DNA from 2 places in the Roseburia sp. OF03-24 genome. Region 1 is predicted to be linked to the other one. Evidence: predicted binding sites of a transcription regulator. Region 1 holds the regulator's gene; the other holds the start of a gene.
What was found. The regulator Rex, encoded in region 1, represses fermentation and respiration genes when NADH is low (regulators of the CRP and FNR family bind a similar motif). The targets are predictions, from matches to a motif close to ATTGTTAANTANTTAACAAT.

Region 1 (6,882 bases):
CGGCGAAGAGTTAGGCGTCAGCCGTACTCCGGTGCGTGAGGCGCTCCGCCAGCTTGAACTGGAAGGATTAGTCACCATCATTCCGAATAAGGGTGCTTATGTTGTAGGTATTTCCAAGAAAGATATTCAGGATATTTACGAGATACGGTCACGTTTGGAGGGACTGTGTGCAAAGTGGGCTGCGGACAATATCACAAAAGAGCAGTTAGATGAACTGGATGAAAATATATATCTGTCTGATTTCCATGCAGCAAAAGGAAATTCAGAACAAGTCGTGGAATTAGATAACCGTTTCCATGAAATTTTATATAACGCTTCTGACAGTAAAGAGCTGAAACATGTGCTGCTTGATTTTCATCATTATGTGCAGCGTGTACGTAAAATCACACTTGCAGATCCAAAACGTTCTGTGCAATCGAATCAGGAACACAGACAGATTGTGGAAGCATTAAAAAAACATGATGCCAATCTGGCAGAAAAACTTGCAAATGAGCATATGATGAACACCATTCACAATATGGACAATTACGGATGGGACAATTTATTTCAATAGAAAAGGAGAACATAATGGAAAAAATCAAAATGACAACACCACTGGTAGAGATGGACGGAGATGAGATGACAAGAATCCTCTGGAAAATGATCAAAGATGAATTACTTCTGCCGTTTATTGATTTAAAAACAGAGTATTATGATCTTGGATTAGAGCATCGTAATGAGACAAATGATCAGGTTACCGTTGACTCTGCCAATGCAACAAAGAAATACGGTGTTGCTGTAAAATGTGCAACGATCACACCAAACGCAGCACGTATGACAGAATATAATTTAAAAGAAATGTGGAAAAGCCCGAATGGTACGATCCGCGCCATGTTAGATGGAACGGTATTCCGTGCACCGATCGTTGTAAAAGGGATCGAGCCATGTGTAAAGAACTGGAAAAAACCGATCACGATCGCGCGTCATGCATATGGCGATGTATATAAAGCAACTGAGATGAAGATTCCTGGAGCAGGCAAATGTGAGCTGGTATATACAGCGGAAGATGGTACAGAGACGAGAGAACTGATCCACAACTTTACCGGAGCAGGCGTTGTTCAGGGACAGCATAACCTTTGCAATTCCATTGAAAGTTTCGCAAAAAGCTGTTTTAATTATGCGCTGGATACAAAACAGGATCTGTGGTTTGCAACAAAGGATACGATTTCAAAAAAATACGATCATACCTTTAAAGACATTTTTCAGGAAATCTTTGATGCAGAGTACAAAGAAAAATTCGAAAAAGCAGGTATTACCTATTTTTATACATTGATCGATGATGCAGTTGCACGTGTAATGAAGTCTGAGGGTGGTTATATCTGGGCATGTAAAAATTATGATGGAGATGTCATGAGTGATATGGTTTCAAGTGCATTTGGTTCACTTGCCATGATGACTTCTGTATTAGTTTCCCCGGATGGATATTATGAATATGAAGCTGCACATGGAACGGTACAGCGCCATTATTACAAACACTTAAAAGGTGAGGAGACATCCACAAACTCTGTTGCAACTATTTTTGCATGGACAGGTGCACTTAAGAAACGTGGAGAACTTGATTCTAACCAGGCATTATCTGATTTTGCAGAAAAACTTGAAAAGGCTTGTATAAAGACCATTGAAGATGGTAAAATGACAAAAGACCTTGCGCTGATTACTACAAATCCGAATCCGGTTGTATTAAACAGCGAAAATTTCATCAAGGCAATCAGAACAACATTAGAGGAAAGTTTAAAATGATTTTGTCATGTCAGAGTATCTCAAAGTCTTTTGGAACAGATGAGATCTTAAAAGATGTAAGTTTTCATATTGAAGCAAACGAAAAAGCAGCGATTGTCGGCATCAATGGTGCCGGCAAGTCTACGCTGCTTAAAATTATTATGGGCGAAGAAACGTCCGATACCGGTGAAGTGATCCTTGCAAAAGATAAAACAATCGGTTATCTGGCACAGTATCAGGATGTATCGGGGCACAGAACCATTTATGACGAAGTTCTTAATGCAAGAGCTGACATCCTTGAAATGGAACAGAAACTCCGCAATATGGAGTCAGAAATGAATCAGCAGACCGGTGGGGAACTGGAAAAACTGATGGAGGTTTATCATCGTCTGAGCCACGAATTTGAACTGCAGGGCGGATATGCATACCGGAGTGAAGTAACCGGTATTTTAAAAGGACTTGGTTTTTCGGACGAAGATTTAACAAAACAGATGAATGAATTGTCCGGAGGACAGAAAACCAGGGTTTCGCTTGGCAAACTCTTAGTCACAAAGCCGGATGTATTACTTTTAGATGAGCCGACAAACCATCTGGATATGGAGTCGATCCGCTGGCTTGAGAATTTTCTGCGGGCTTACAAAGGGGCTGTTGTGATCGTAGCACATGACCGTTATTTTCTGGATCGCGTTGTCACAAAAGTTGTAGAGATTTTCCAGCATAAAGCGTATGTATATCAGGGAAATTACTCGGATTTTGCGAAGAAGAAAGCAAAAGTCCGTGAAGATCTGTTAAAACAATATTATAATCAGCAGCGTGAGATCAGACATCAGGAAGAAGTTATCACAAAGTTAAAATCGTTTAACCGTGAAAAATCCATCAAGCGTGCGGAGAGCCGCGAAAAGATGTTAGACAAGATAGAACGTATTGAAAAACCGGTTGAGGACAATACAGACATTAAGATCGTGTTAGAGCCAAATGTGGTCAGCGGAAATGATGTCCTTACGGTGTCAGGTCTTGCAAAATCATATCCGCCGGTTACATTGTTTTCGGATATCTCATTCGAGATTAAACGTGGGGAGCGGGTAGCACTGATCGGCAATAACGGAACCGGGAAAACGACCATCTTAAAGATCATCAATAATCTGATACAGGCAGATGGTGGTACGGTAACACTTGGTTCGAATGTTCACATTGGATATTACGATCAGGAACATCAGCTTTTACATATGGAAAAAACCATATTTGAAGAGATCTCAGATGCTTATCCAGAGCTGAACAACACAAAGATCCGCAATGTACTGGCAGCCTTTTTATTTACAAATGATGATGTGTTTAAGCGGATCTCAGATTTAAGCGGTGGTGAAAGAGGCCGTGTCTCTCTGGCAAAACTGATGCTTTCAGATGCTAATTTTCTTATTTTAGATGAGCCGACAAACCATCTGGACATTACATCCAAGGAAATTTTGGAATCTGCATTAAACCAGTATACAGGAACGGTATTTTTTGTTTCACATGACCGCTATTTTATCAATCAGACAGCAACAAGAATCCTGGAGCTGACAGGTGAAACAATTGTAAATTATATCGGAAATTATGATTATTATCTGGAAAAACATGATATTATGACGCAGTTGTATGTGAAACAGCCAGAAACTTCAGATGTGCAGCCTAAGAAACAGGATGATGCCGTTAATAAGCTCGACTGGCAGGCACAAAAAGCAGAGCAGGCAAGGATTCGTAAAATTGAAAACAGTTTAAAAAAAGCCGAGGAAGAGATTGCCGCACTTGAAAGTGAAATAAGCATGATCGATGAAGAATGTGCAAAGCCGGAAAACGCAGTTAATTCCGCAAAATTAAATGAGCTTGCAGCAAGACAGCAGGAGTGCAGGGAACGACTGGAAACCTGCTATGAAACCTGGGAAGAGCTGTCAATGCAGTTAGATGGAACTGATTGATGATATTTCCTGACAAAACAGAAAATATCTTATTGAAAAAAAGATAGTTAAATTTTTCACACATTGACAGACACAGGGGAAATCACTATAATAAACGAGAGAACGTAAGAAAGGTGGAACCTTTTGTGCAGGAAAAAGAAATATCACAGGCAGTTATCCGGAGAATGCCGCGTTATTACCGCTACCTCGGAGAACTCTTAGATGCCGGTGTAGAACGTATATCATCCAATGATCTGAGTAAACGAATGAATGTGACTGCATCCCAGATCAGACAGGATCTGAATAATTTTGGTGGTTTTGGCCAGCAGGGTTATGGTTATAATGTAAAGTTTTTATATGAGGAAATCGGTAAGATATTAGGTTTAAATGAAAGACACAATATTATTGTGGTGGGTGCAGGTAATCTTGGACAGGCACTTACAAACTATGTGAAATTTGAAAAACTTGGTTTTGTGATCATAGGACTGTTTGATGTAAATCCTGCATTGGACGGTGTGACCGTGCGTGGAATCAAAATCCGCATGCTGGATGAATTAGAGAGTTTCTGTGCAGAAAATCAGGTGGATATTGCGGCGCTTACTATGCCAAAGGAAAAGGCTGATGCCATTGCAAACAGACTAGTCGGACTTGGAATCCGCGCAATCTGGAATTTTGCGCATGTAGACCTGGAGCTCATTGATAAAAATGTTGTTGTAGAGAATGTACATCTTTCCGACAGTTTGATGCAGTTATCTTACAACATTGTCAGAAACAAAAAAGCAGAAGAAAACGGCAACTGAAAAGGGTGCCATAAATTCAGGAAGCAATTAGCTGCCGCACAGATCTTTGTGCGGCGTTTTTTGCTTATAACAGGGGGCTTATTATCATGAAGTATCTTGTAAACAGCAGGGAAATGCAAAAATATGACGCAAATACCGTTTCACATTTTAAGGTTCCGGGACTTCTTCTGATGGAGCGTGCAGCAATAACATTTGTAAATGAACTCCATAAGCAAAAGGTCGATCTCTCAGAAGTTCTTATCGTATGCGGCAGCGGAAATAATGGTGGAGATGGTCTTGCGATCGCCCGCCTTTTATTTCTGGAGGGACATACTGTTACAGTTGTTTTTGCTGGAAATAAAGATCATTGCTCGGAGCAAAACAGAATCCAGCAGGATATTTTAAATGCATATGGTGTTCCTGTCTATACGGATTTACCGGAACAGATCAGACCAACAACTGTCATAGATGCACTATTTGGTGTAGGGTTGTCGAGAGACGTGACTGGTACTTATGCAGATATATTATGTTGTATGAATACACTTCCGGGAGAAAAAGTGGCAGTGGATATTGCATCCGGAATTTCTGCAGATACAGGTGCTGTCCTTGGTATGGCATTTCGTGCAGATATCACGATCACATTCGCATTTGCGAAATTAGGCAGTATTCTCTGGCCGGGAAATGAATATGCCGGCAGAGTGATCGTATGTGATATCGGTATCACGAAAGAAAGCTGGCTGGGAGAGACACCGTCAGTAATGGCATTGGAAACGAAAGATTTATTGCTGCTCCCGGAGAGAAAAAGTCATTCTAATAAAGGAAACTATGGAAAACTTTTGCTGATCGCAGGAAGTGTCAATATGGCAGGGGCGGCAGTTTTATCTGCAAAAGCTGCTTACGCCACAGGATGCGGTCTGGTGCGTGTGCTGACGCCGGAAGAAAACAGGATTATTTTACAGAGCTGTGTTCCAGAGGCGGTTCTTACTACTTATGATAAAAATGCTGCTCCGGGGAAGGCTGTATTACAGGAGGCTTTTGATTGGGCAGATGCCATTGTGGCAGGTCCCGGGCTTGGGAAAGAAAAAACTGCTGCACAGATATTAAATTTTGTGTTAGAATATGGAACGTCACAGGAAAAGAAAGCAATTCTTTTTGATGCGGATGCGTTAAATCTGATAGCAGAGCAGAATGACTTACCAGAGGCAGATATCTGGAAAAATTTTAAAATCCCGGCAGTGATCACACCTCATCCCGGAGAGATGAGCCGGCTTACCGGAAAAACAGTCAGTGAGATCCAGCATCATTTACTTCAGACTGCTGCGGATTATGCAAAAGAATATCACGTTGTATGTGTCTTAAAAGACGAACATACCGTAACTGCACTGCCGGATGGTAAAAAATACCTGAATCTTTCCGGCAATTCCGGAATGGCAACAGCAGGAAGCGGAGATGTGTTAAGTGGTGTGATCGGTACATTTATGGCACAGAAAATAACACCTTACCAGGCGGCTCCTCTTGGGGTATATCTTCATGGCCTGTCCGGTGATCTTATGATACGCACAACGGGGTTACAGGGGCTTACAGCCTCAGATCTGATCTGTGGTATTAAAAAAGTTCTGAATATTTATACTACAAAGCCGGTCGATAATGAACAAAAATTCGTTGAATAAAAAACGGTACACAAAATAGATGGAGGATCAACATGAACAGATACAGCAGAGTGCATGCGGAAATCGATCTGGATGCAATTCTACACAACATGGATGCGATGCGCGGAAACATTGCAAAAGACACAAAAATTATGGCTGTCATTAAGGCAGATGGCTACGGACATGGTGCCGTAGAGATTGCAGAGACGATTGAAAAACTGGATTATCTTTATGGTTATGCAGTTGCCACGGTTGAGGAAGGACTTATCCTTCGTAATCACGGAATCCAGAAACCGATCCTGATCTTAGGATATGTATTCCCGGATCAGTATGTGGATATGATTAAAGCAGGTATCCGTCCAACCGTATTTACAAAAGAGATGGCAGAAAAACTTTCCGTTGCCGCAGCAAGTATCGGAAGAGACTGCAAGATCCATTTCGCGATCGATACCGGAATGAGCCGGATCGGTTATCAGGTCACAGAAGACGCAGCAGATGAGATGGCACAGCTTTCAAAACTGCCGCATATTATAGTGGAGGGTATTTTTACCCATTTTGCGAAAGCGGATGAAAAAGATAAGGAACCAACCTACCAGCAGATCGGACTTTTCAAGAAAATGATCGGCATGTTAGAAGACCGTGGCGTAAGTATTCCGATTCATCACTGTTCAAACAGTGCAGGGATTGTCGATATTCCAGATGCAAATATGGATATGGTCCGCGCCGGCATCACATTGTATGGCATGTGGCCGTCTGAGGATG
Region 2 (6,882 bases), on a different contig from region 1:
AAAAGATCATTTCTGTGACACCGATGGATGGTAATGAAAAGATAACCAGAATCCGTATTTTGTGTGACAGGCAGAAAGCATGTGTATGGATTCAGACAGGAGAAGAATGGATTTTGTGTGCGAAAGATATCAGCCTTCTTCCGTATACAACCGAGGAAGCCGGAGGGTTTGTAGGCTGTACGATCGGTATGTATGCATCTGCAAACGGAGTGGAAAGTCAGAATCATGCAGATTTTGGCTGGTTTCTTCAGAAAGCACTATAAAATGTCATTGCAGGGAATAAAAATATTGCGTATAATAGATATATACGTTGAGAGCAGGCAAAAAAGTGTCTGCTCTCTTTCGGTTATGTGAAAGACAGCGCAGGAATGGGTATTTTTATGGAAAAATTATTGAATCGGATAGATCATTATATGAATAATCTTACGATCAAAAAGAAATTTTATATATTTTATATTTTATGTGTTCTGATTCCATTGATCATTACGGATAGTGTAGTCATTTTTATGGTCGGTAAATTTGACAGGGAACGCAAAGTGCATGAGATGGCAAATATCGCAAATGCGGTAGAATACAGTATCAGCAGTATGGCTGGAAATGTACGGGAGATCGCAAACAGTATCTATACAAATAAGGACTTTAATAATTTTCTGTCGAAAAAATATTCGGATTCTGCGGAATATGTTTCGGCTTATCAGCAGTTTTTTGGTAATACATTGTTAGAAAATGCATTAGGAATGAACAATATGGTTTTTACATTGTATACGGACAATGATACCATTGTAAATGGCGGACGTGTAAACAGCCTGAAAAAAATAAAAGGGACACAGGGGTACCAGCTCTTAAAGGATAGTGGAAAAAGCAAGGGAATCTTTTTTGTCTATGATGACAGCAGCTCGAAGATGACAAAAGAAAGAAGGATCATCTATCTGCAGAAGATGGATTTTTATGATGCTGGTACGGAAAAATATCTGAAAATTGAATTTGATTATAATAGTATGATACGAATACTCAGAAACATGAATTATGATAATGAGGTTTTGGTATGTGAGGGTGACCGGATTGTTCTTTCTAATGGCAATTATGGAAGTTATGGAAATGAATTTCAGAGTATAGAGGGAAATACGAAAGATGCATATAAACATTCATTCAGTTTTTATGGGACAGAGTTGCAGATTTATGTAAAAAAAGCAGAGAATGGATTTTGGAACGGCATTAAAAATGAAATGCCAATATTGCTGCTTCTTGTTATGATAAATGCTCTTTTTCCATTTTGTTTTGTACAGATTTTTAACCGGTCATTTACGAAGAGGATCACAGAACTCAGCAGGGTATTTAAGTCCGTGGACAGTGATCATCTGATCCCGATGTATTATGAGGGTGGAAAAGATGAGATCAGCAGCATGATACGGAATTATAACCGCATGGTAGACAGGACGAATGAACTGATCCAGACAGTATATAAAAATAAGATCCGGGAACAGGAAATGTTAGTAGGACAGAAAAATGCAGAGCTTTTAGCCCTGCACAGCCAGATCAATCCACATTTTCTGTTTAATGTTCTTGAGAGTATCCGAATGCACAGTATTCTGAAAAATGAAAATGAGACAGCAGATATGGTGGCAAAACTTGCCATCATGCAGAGACAGTATGTGGAATGGGGAAATGATTCCGTAAGCATTACAGATGAAATCGAATTTGTAAAAGCATATCTGGCTCTTCAGAAATACCGGTTTGGGGACAGATTAAATTACAGCATTGATGTGGAGGAAGGGTGTGATACATACAGGATTCCTAAATTAACGATTGTAACATTTGTTGAAAATGCCTGTGTACATGGGATTGAGGGTAAAGCATCGCCGGGATGGATATTTGTGAGAATAAACAGACAGGATGAAAAACTTTACATTGAAATTGAGGATACGGGAACCGGAATGGAAGAGGAGAAAATTTTAGAACTGGAGAAGAAAATGAATAGTGCCAATATTGAAATGTTAAAGAGCAATGGAAGAGTTGGAATCTTAAATGCCTGTGTCCGTCTTAAACTGGTTACAGAAAATCAGGTAGAGTTTCAATTAGACGGAGAAGAAGGTGTGGGAACTACGGTTCTGATACAGATACCATTGCAGTATGTATAGGGGGGATTAGGGAAATGTTAAAGGTTTTACTGGTTGATGATGAGCCCTTCATTTTAGAGGGACTGAAGCATCTGATTGATTGGGAACAGGAAGGATTTGAGATTGCAGGGACGGCTGCAAATGGACTTGAGGCATTGGAGTTTTTACAGAAGAAAAAAGCAGATCTGATCATTGCAGATATCAAGATGCCGCAGATGACGGGATTAGAGCTTTTAGAGAAAATCCGTAAAGAATCAATTTCTGATGCATGTTTTGTGGTTTTAAGCGGATATGCGGAATTTGGATTTGCACAGCAGGCAATGCAGCATGGGTGCACAGATTATATTTTAAAACCGGTAGACAGAGAGATCCTGTTAAAGATGTTAAACAAGGTGATGGCTTTAAGCAGTCAGGAGAAGTCGGACATTGAAAAGAATAAAAAAATGAAACAGGCATATCTGGCAAGACATATTATTTCACTTGTCCAGGGAAAATTTGACCAGCTTAATCTTGAATATGTCCGTGAGCATATGGAATGTACGAAAGGCGTACGTTATGTGGAAATCCAGATGGAAGAGATTTTTGATGAAGAAAAAACGTCCGATCAGGAAATGAGGGTAGCACAGAGAAAACTTTACCATCTGTGTATGGAATATTTAAAGGAAGATGCCGATTTATGCGTGTTTGATGTATCGGTAAATGAAAAAATCTATGATGTTTGTTTTTTATATTTTGACCGTGTTGCAAAGAAAGCAGGGATGTCAGAACAGGATTATTTAGAACATTTCCGTGAGTATCTGGAAAATAATATGAATCAGCCGGTCATTATGTTAGTCGGGAAAAAAGTACAGGACATCAGTAATATAGCAAGGTCATATGGCAATACCTGTATGCTTCGTTCTTTTCAGGGATTCCGGAGTAAAAAACAGATTTACTATTATGAAGAGGAAGTTCAGGTATCGCCGGATGGTATTGTTTTATGTAAGGAAAGTTTAGATGGGCTGTTAAAAATGATCGAGCAGAACAATCATGTCGGAATCCGCAGTGCGGTGGAATATTTCTATGAAGAAATGGGAAAAAGGGGAATCTGCGGTGAGACAATGACGTTGAATATCAATTATCTTCTGTTCCAGCTGATCCATCTTGCCTGTGAGCAGGATGATGATGTGAATCAGGAAAAAATCTTAAGGCTGATCAGTGAAAGCAGCTTTGAGACCGGGGTAAAGAGAGGAAGTAAGGCACACCTGACACGTTTTGCCTGTGAATATGCAGACTATCTTTCACAGCTTCGGAAAAATGTTTCCAGAGGTGTCTTAAGTATGGTAGAAAAAGAAGTGAAAGAAAATTTTGCATCAAATATCACGTTAAAAAGTCTGAGTGAAAAATATTATGTCAACAGTGCATATTTAGGACAGCTGTTTCGAAAAAAATACGGACAGTCATTCAAAGACTACCTAAATAATTACCGAATGGAACAGGCAGCAGACTATTTGCTTCATACAGATAAGAAGATCGCACAGATCGCAGAAGATGTGGGTTATCGTGACCTGGATTATTTTGTAAACCGTTTTATACAGGTAAAGGGCTGTACACCGGCAAAATTCCGGAAGAACATGTTACAAAATTAAAATAGCAGAAGTACAAAAAAGGCACTGGAAGCATCTAAGCTCCAATGCCTTTTTATATTTTAGAAAAATCCTAGAAATCTGTTAAATCAGCAGCTCTTCTCTCTAAGAAAGCAGTCATGCCTTCTTTTTTGTCGTGGGTAGAGCAGGTTACGCCGAATAAGTTTGCTTCCATCTCAACAGCGTTCTTGATGTCCATATCATAACCGTTGTTGATAGCTGCTTTTGCAACGGAAACAGCATAGCTTCCTTTGGAGATGATTTTCTTTGCCATAGCTTTTGCTGTGTTCATTAACTCTTCCGGAGCAACTACTTTATTTACAAGACCGATGCGGTAAGCTTCTGCTGCATCAACGGAATCACAGGTAAAGATCATCTCTTTTGCGCGTCCCATGCCTACTAAACGGGCAAGTCTCTGTGTACCGCCGAATCCAGGAATGATTCCAAGACCTGTTTCTGGCTGTGCGAAAGTAGCGTTGTCAGATGCGATACGGATATCACATGCCATGGAAATCTCACATCCACCGCCAAGTGCAAAACCATTTACAGCTGCGATCGTTACCTGACGCATGTTCATTAATTTGAAGAATGGTACGGAAGCTCTCATACCGAAAGCTCTTGCCTCTGCTGCAGTAAAGTTTACCATCTCAGAAATATCAGCGCCTGCTACGAAAGATTTGAATTCGTTGCCTTTCTTGTCAGGACCACCTGTTAAGATTACAACTTTGATGTCGTCTCTTGCCTCGATCTCAGTTAAGGCTGTGTTTAACTCGTCTAAAGTCTCGCTGTTTAATGCGTTTAATGCTGCTGGTCTTGAAATTGTAAGAACTGCAATCTCCTCAGCAACTTCCAGTTTTAAATTGTTAAAATCGCTCATCGTTTGGAACCCTCCTGAATAGTTTGATAAAAAATTAACAATATACGTTATTAATAGCGTACAGCTTTTCCTAGAATTTGTCAATAGATTATGGGAAAAATTCACTATAAATTCGGTAGAAAAAGTGCTATGATAGGTGGTATGATATTTTGACAAAGATACAGAAAAGAGGAAAAACCATGGGCACAAGCAAATCATACTTATCTAAGGTAGTAAAGGAGATGCCGGATTCAGGGATCAAGGACTTTTTTGATATTGCAAATACGATGGAGGGAGCATTGTCACTTGGTGTCGGCGAGCCGGATTTTCCGACACCGGAACATGTCAGGGAGGCAGCGATCGCTTCTATAAAAAGGGGAGAGACAAAATATACGGACAACCGTGGCACCGTAGAGCTTCGTGCGGCAGCTGCAGAGTATCTGGAAAAGTTCGGACTTCATTACGACAGGGAAGATGAGATATTGATCACAATGGGGGCAAGCGAAGGAATAGACTTGGCACTTCGTGCACTGGTAGATCCGGGGGATGAAGTACTGGTTGTGGAGCCTTGTTATGTTTCCTACATTCCGTGTGTAGAATTATGTGGAGGTGTTCCGGTTTCAATTCCATTAAAAGCAGAAAATAAATTCCGTCTGACAAAAGAAGAACTGGAAGAAAAGATCACAGATAAAACAAAGGTTCTGCTGATCTCATTTCCGAACAATCCTACCGGAGCGATCATGGAAAAAGAAGATTTAGAGGCGATCCGTGAGGTTGTGATCGCACATGATATTTTTGTGATCACTGACGAAATTTATGCAGAGCTGACTTACGGCAAAAAGCATGCGTCGATTGCAGCACTGCCGGATATGTATGAACGCTGTGTGGTATTAAATGGTTTTTCAAAGGCATTTGCAATGACAGGATGGCGCATGGGTATCGCAGCAGGTCCGGCGGAAGTCATTTTCCATATGAATAAGATCCATCAGTTTACAACCATGTCTGCAGGAACGACTTCACAGGTGGCAGCCCTTGAAGCACTGACAAGTCCGGTTCGTGACGAAGAGATTGAAGTCATGCGGAAGGAATATGATGAGAGGCGAAAGATCATGGTGGACGGATTTCAGAACATGGGACTTGATGTGACAGAGCCGGAAGGTGCATTTTATGTATTTCCATCGGTGAAAAAGACAGGACTTACCAGTATGGAATTTTGTAACCGTCTGTTACAGGAGCAGAAAGTAGCAGTCATTCCGGGGGATGCATTTGGAAATTGTGCAAAGGGTTATATCCGCTGTTCTTATGCTTATTCCAAAGACATTATCCGGCAGTGTTTGGATAAGATCGCAGTATTTGTCAGCCGGTTTGACTTAAAGTAAAGTGCTGAACTGTGTAAAAATGAGCACAGAAATGAAGAATATTATAAAAGAAAGTTTGAGAGATACATGTTAAAAGATTACGACTTAAAGCAACTGGTATCCCCATTATTAAAGTGGTTTTTAAGCCATGCCCGCATACTGCCGTGGCGTGAAGAACCGACGCCATACAGGGTGTGGGTTTCAGAGATCATGCTCCAGCAGACAAGAGTGGAGGCAGTAAAATCATATTTTGAACGTTTTACGAAGGCATTGCCGGATGCAGGTGCACTTTCTGTCTGCCCGGAGGATGAACTTTTAAAACTTTGGGAGGGATTAGGGTATTATAACCGTGTCCGGAATATGCAGAAAGCTGCTGTGGAAGTCGTGGAAAACTATGGTGGACAACTTCCGGCAGATTATGAAAAACTGTTGAAACTGAAAGGAATCGGTCATTATACAGCAGGTGCGGTTGCGTCTATTGCATATGGAATCCCGGTTCCGGCAGTCGATGGGAATGTGCTTCGTGTTTTAACACGCGTTTCGGCAGATGATACGGATATTATGAAACAGTCTTTCCGGAGTGAGATGGAAGCATTGCTGGAAGAACTGATGCATGGGACTGGTGACAGAAATGAGAAAAATGTATTCCCATGGATGGAGGATGCAGAGAATCTGAAGGCACAGGTATATCACGGAAACCTTGCCGGTGCGTTTAATCAGGCACTTATGGAACTTGGAGCAACTGTCTGCGTGCCAAACGGTGCGCCGTTATGTGAAGAATGTCCGTGGGAAAAACTGTGTGAGGCAAAAAAACAGGGACTGATAGAACAGATACCGGTCAAGAGCAAAGCGAAGCCACGCAGGATCGAAGAAAAGACGGTTTTGATCTTAAGGGATGATCAAAAGGTTGCGATACGGAAAAGACC

Region 2: a site for Rex is predicted at 4,642-4,661, ahead of DXA60_RS13610 (enoyl-CoA hydratase-related protein). Genes of this name have one in related genera too.

Annotation. Positions count from the first base shown of each region.
Region 1 is NZ_QSCK01000021.1:8,297-15,178, forward strand. It holds gene DXA60_RS11600 (GntR family transcriptional regulator) at 1-553, shown strand, start outside; gene DXA60_RS11605 (NADP-dependent isocitrate dehydrogenase) at 568-1,779, shown strand; gene abc-f (ribosomal protection-like ABC-F family protein) at 1,776-3,713, shown strand; gene DXA60_RS11615 (redox-sensing transcriptional repressor Rex) at 3,839-4,492, shown strand; gene DXA60_RS11620 (NAD(P)H-hydrate dehydratase) at 4,579-6,141, shown strand; gene alr (alanine racemase) at 6,174-6,882, shown strand, end outside.
Region 2 is NZ_QSCK01000027.1:19,902-26,783, forward strand. It holds gene DXA60_RS13595 (glycoside hydrolase family 43 protein) at 1-263, shown strand, start outside; gene DXA60_RS13600 (sensor histidine kinase) at 381-2,138, shown strand; gene DXA60_RS13605 (response regulator transcription factor) at 2,153-3,745, shown strand; gene DXA60_RS13610 (enoyl-CoA hydratase-related protein) at 3,816-4,619, opposite strand; gene DXA60_RS13615 (pyridoxal phosphate-dependent aminotransferase) at 4,799-5,977, shown strand; gene DXA60_RS13620 (A/G-specific adenine glycosylase) at 6,044-6,882, shown strand, end outside.